One region of the Streptomyces sp. NPDC000983 genome, then DNA from elsewhere that is predicted to be linked to it. Evidence: predicted binding sites of a transcription regulator. Region 1 holds the regulator's gene; the other holds the start of a gene.
What was found. Region 1 encodes HrcA, which represses chaperone genes, less so after heat shock. Its sites were predicted from a motif close to TTNGCACTCNGNNNNNCNGAGTGCNAA; they were not measured.

Region 1 (2,393 bases):
CACCTGGGACACCTCGCCGCGGCCGCGGCACATGTCACAGGTCTGCGCCGAGGTGCCGGGCGCCGCGCCCTCGCCGCTGCAGGTGTTGCAGACGACGGCCGTGTCGACCTGGATGTCCTTCGTCGTGCCGAAGGCCGCCTCGTCCAGCTCGATCTCCAGCCGGATCATGGCGTCCTGGCCGCGGCGGGTGCGCGAGCGCGGACCGCGCTGCGAGGCCGTGCCGAAGAACGCGTCCATGATGTCGGAGAAGTTGCCGAAGCCACCGGCCCCGAAGCCGCCCGCGCCCGCGCCGCCGCTCTGCGAGAGCGGGTCGCCGCCGAGGTCGTAGACCTGCTTCTTCTGCGGGTCCGACAGCACCTCGTAAGCGGCGTTGATCTCCTTGAACCGCTCCTGGGTCTTCGGATCCGGGTTGACGTCCGGGTGCAGCTCGCGAGCGAGCCGCCGGAAGGCCTTCTTGATCTCATCCTGCGACGCGTCGCGGCGCACGCCGAGAACGGCGTAGTAGTCCGTGGCCACTTACGACTCCGCCAGGATCTGTCCGACGTACCGTGCCACCGCTCGTACCGCTCCCATCGTTCCCGGGTAATCCATGCGGGTCGGTCCGACCACGCCGAGCTTGGCTACTGCCTCGCCGCCCGAACCGTAGCCGACCGACACGACGGACGTGGAGTTGAGTCCCTCGTAGGCGTTCTCGTGCCCGATGCGCACGGTCATGCCCGAATCTCCCGCCTCGCCCAGGAGTTTGAGGAGCACGACATGCTCCTCCAGGGCCTCCAGGACGGGCCGGATGGTGAGGGGAAAGTCATGTCCGAAGCGGGTGAGATTGGCGGTGCCGCCGATCATCAGCCGCTCCTCGTTCTCCTCGACCAGCGTCTCCAGCAGGGTGGAGAGTACGGCCGAGACCGTGCCGCGGTCCTCGATGTCGAAGGCCTCGGGGAGGTCCTCGACGAGCATCGGCACATCGGTGAAGCGCCGGCCCGCGACCCGGCTGTTGAGCCGCGCCCGCAGATCGGCCAGGGACGTCTCGCCGAACGGCGCCGGACAGTCGACCATCCGCTGCTCGACCCGCCCGGTGTCCGTGATCAGTACGAGCATCACCCGCGCGGGCGCCAGTGACAGCAGCTCGACATGGCGCACCGTGGACCGGGTCAGCGAGGGGTACTGCACGACGGCGACCTGGCGGGTGAGCTGCGCGAGCAGCCGCACGGTCCGCGCGACCACGTCGTCGAGGTCGACGGAGCCGTCCAGGAAGTTCTGGATGGCGCGCCGCTCGGGCGCGGTCATCGGCTTGACGCCGGCCAGCTTGTCGACGAAGAGCCGGTAGCCCTTGTCCGTCGGGATGCGTCCGGCGCTGGTGTGCGGCTGGGCGATGAAGCCCTCGTCCTCCAGCGCCGCCATGTCGTTGCGGACGGTCGCCGGGGAGACCCCGAGGTTGTGCCGCTCGGTGAGGGCCTTGGAGCCCACCGGCTCCTCGGTGCCGACGTAGTCCTGGACGATGGCGCGCAGTACTTGCAGCCTGCGTTCACTCAGCATCCGCGCACACCTCCAGAAGTCGTCCCCGGTCCCCCGGGCGCCTGCCTGGCACTCTGTCCGTCCGAGTGCCAGCATTCCCCGGCCCAGTGTACGGCGGTGGGGTACTGCCCGGGCAAGGTCGGACCGGAGACCTGGGGCTGTGAGGTTAGCGTCGCTGCCATGACGGTGACTTGGGAAGAGCTCGGGTGGGAGCGGGTCGCGGCCGGAGTGGGCCGCTGCCGGCTGCCCGGCTGGGACTGTACGGCCGGTGTGGTCCTCGGGGAGGCCGCGGCCCTGGTGGTGGACGCCGGGTCGAGCCTGTCGGAGGGGGCCCGGCTGCGGATGCGGGCGGAGGCGCTCGCCGGGCACCGTGTGACCCATCTCGCGCTGACCCATCCGCACTTCGACCACGTCTTCGGGGCCGCGGCCTTCGCGGGCGCCGAGGTGTACGGCGCGGTCGGCGTCGACGGGGTGTACGGGCCGCACGGCCGGGCCGCGCTGCGGGCGGACGCGGTGCGCAACGGGCTGGACGCGCGGGTGGCGGACGAGGCGGTGGACGTGCTGACCCCGCCCCGCCACCACGTCTCGGGCGAGTGGACCCTGGACCTCGGCCCCGGCCGCCAGGTCCTCCTGGCCAACGTGGGCCCCGGGCACACCGCCCACGACCTGGTGGTCCTGGTCCCGGGCAGCCCGGAGGTGGTGTTCTGCGGGGACCTGGTGGAGGAGTCGGGCGAGCCGCAGGCGGGCCCGGACGCGGTGCCCTCGCAGTGGCCCGCGGCCCTGGACCGGCTGCTGTCGCTGGGCGGCGAGGACGCCCTGTACGTGCCCGGCCACGGAGCGGTGGTGGACGCCGCCTTCGTCCGGGCCCAGCGGGACGCGCT
Region 2 (2,393 bases), on a different contig from region 1:
TCGACGATCGTCGTCTCGTCCTTGGTGATGACGACCTTGCGGGCCTTGCCCAGCAGGTCCAGGGAGGTGTTCTCGAGCTTGAGACCGACCTCCTCGGAGATGACCTCGCCGCCGGTGAGGATGGCGATGTCGTTCAGCATCGCCTTGCGGCGGTCGCCGAAGCCCGGGGCCTTGACGGCAACGGACTTGAAGGTGCCGCGGATCTTGTTGACGACCAGGGTCGACAGGGCCTCGCCCTCGACGTCCTCGGCGATGATCAGCAGCGGCTTGCCCGACTGCATGACCTTCTCCAGCAGCGGGAGCAGGTCCTTGACGGAGCCGATCTTGGAGTTGGCGATCAGGATGTACGGGTCGTCCAGGGACGCCTCCATACGCTCCATGTCGGTGGCGAAGTACGCCGAGATGTAGCCCTTGTCGAAGCGCATACCCTCGGTGAGCTCCAGCTCCAGACCGAAGGTCTGGGACTCCTCGACGGTGATGACGCCTTCCTTGCCGACCTTGTCCATGGCCTCGGCGATGAGCTCGCCGATCTGGGTGTCGGCGGCGGAGATGGAGGCCGTGGAGGCGATCTGCTCCTTGGTCTCGACGTCCTTCGCCTGCTCCAGCAGGGCGGCGGAGACGGCCTCGACGGCCTTCTCGATACCGCGCTTCAGGGCCATGGGGTTGGCGCCGGCGGCGACGTTGCGCAGGCCCTCGCGGACCAGCGCCTGGGCGAGAACGGTCGCGGTGGTCGTACCGTCACCGGCGACGTCGTCCGTCTTCTTGGCGACTTCCTTGACCAGCTCGGCGCCGATCTTCTCGTACGGGTCCTCGAGCTCGATCTCCTTGGCGATGGAGACACCGTCGTTGGTGATCGTGGGGGCGCCCCACTTCTTCTCGAGGACGACGTTGCGACCCTTGGGGCCGAGCGTCACCTTGACGGCGTCCGCGAGCTGGTTCATGCCGCGCTCGAGGCCGCGCCGCGCCTCCTCGTCGAACGCGATGATCTTGGCCATGTGAAGTGGTCCCTCCAGGACTGGGGGTGATTCCTCGGACCGCGCCCGCGCCCGCGACGGACGGCCTGCCTGCCTCGTGGTTCCTTGCCCCACCCGGCCTGCGGCCTCACCGACCCGGTCCTTCGTTGTCACTCTCACCTTCAGAGTGCTAACGCCAATGATTAGCACTCGACCCATGCGAGTGCAAGCGGCTCTCGGGGATCGAACCCCACTCCTTCGGGGCGGCGACCCCGCGCCGGACCCCGTGCGGGCACGGCCGCGGGCATGCGGAAGGGCCCGCACCCGAGGGGTTGGGTCCCTCCGGTGCGAGCCCTTCAGCAGAAGACTCGCTTGCGGTTCTCGGTCGCGCGTTCAGGCAGTGACGCGAACCATGTCGGCCTGCGGGCCCTTCTGGCCCTGCGAGATCTCGAACTCGACCCGCTGGCCCTCTTCCAGGGTGCGGTAACCGTCCATCTGGATCGCGCTGTAGTGGACGAAAACATCCGCACCACCGTCGACCGCGATGAAGCCGTACCCCTTCTCCGCGTTGAACCACTTGACGGTGCCCTGAGCCATGCCTAACTCCCCTATTACTGGCCCTTGCACAGATCCGCACTTCGCGGATCCGGGTCAGACCTCACCCCCCAGTCGTATTGGGGGCGTGCGCCGGAACGCGTCGACCGCGGCTGAATGTATCTGTCCAACTGCCGTCTGCAACAGGTCAATCGGACGAGAATTCTGGACGCACGAGGTCCGGAATGTAGTAAGAATTCGCCTGCATTCAGGGCAAGTCGGGCCCCGCAAAAGAAGCAAATGACGCAAAAGACCCGCACACTTTGGCTGTTTCTCATCGCCTGGAGGTCGGAGCTCATATGCGTCCGGCAAGCGGGGAACAGCTGGTTCCCCAACTCTACCGTGCTCAATCAAGCAGAATTGCCCCCTCCGTTTCTCTTACGGAGAGGGCAATTCGATGAACTCTCGGTGACATACGTTACCGAAGGTAACGATCAGCCGCCGGCGACCGCCGGAATGATGGAGACTCCGGCGCCCTCGGGGGTCGCCGTCTCCAGACCCTGCTCGAAGCGGACGTCGTCGTCGTTGACGTAGACGTTCACGAAGCGGCGCAGCTTGCCCTGGTCGTCCAGGACGCGGGCGGCGATGCCGGTGTGGTTCTTCTCCAGGTCGGCGATGACCTCGGCGAGGTTGGCGCCCTCGGCGGCGACCTCGGCCCGCCCACCGGTGTAGGTGCGCAGGATGGTGGGGATGCGGACGGTCACGCTCATGCGAGGCCAGCCTCTCGGAAGGAGTCCAGGTTCGGGCGGATGGTGGCGGTCAGGCCGGTGCCGGCCACCGCGTCGAGGGTCTTCAGGCCGTCGCCGGTGTTGAGGACGACGGTCGTCTTCGCCGGGTCGAGCAGAC

Region 2: groL (chaperonin GroEL) is a predicted target of HrcA. The motif match lies at 1,157-1,183, and genes of this name have one in related genera.

Annotation. Positions count from the first base shown of each region.
Region 1 covers NZ_JBEPBM010000012.1:52,263-54,655, reverse strand. Annotated here, with positions in the region: gene dnaJ (molecular chaperone DnaJ) at 1-516, opposite strand, end outside; gene hrcA (heat-inducible transcriptional repressor HrcA) at 517-1,533, opposite strand; gene ABT296_RS16105 (MBL fold metallo-hydrolase) at 1,693-2,393, shown strand, end outside.
Region 2 covers NZ_JBEPBM010000011.1:120,795-123,187, reverse strand. Annotated here, with positions in the region: gene groL (chaperonin GroEL) at 1-995, opposite strand, end outside; gene ABT296_RS15360 (cold-shock protein) at 1,347-1,550, opposite strand; gene ABT296_RS15355 (MoaD/ThiS family protein) at 1,982-2,257, opposite strand; gene thrC (threonine synthase) at 2,254-2,393, opposite strand, start outside.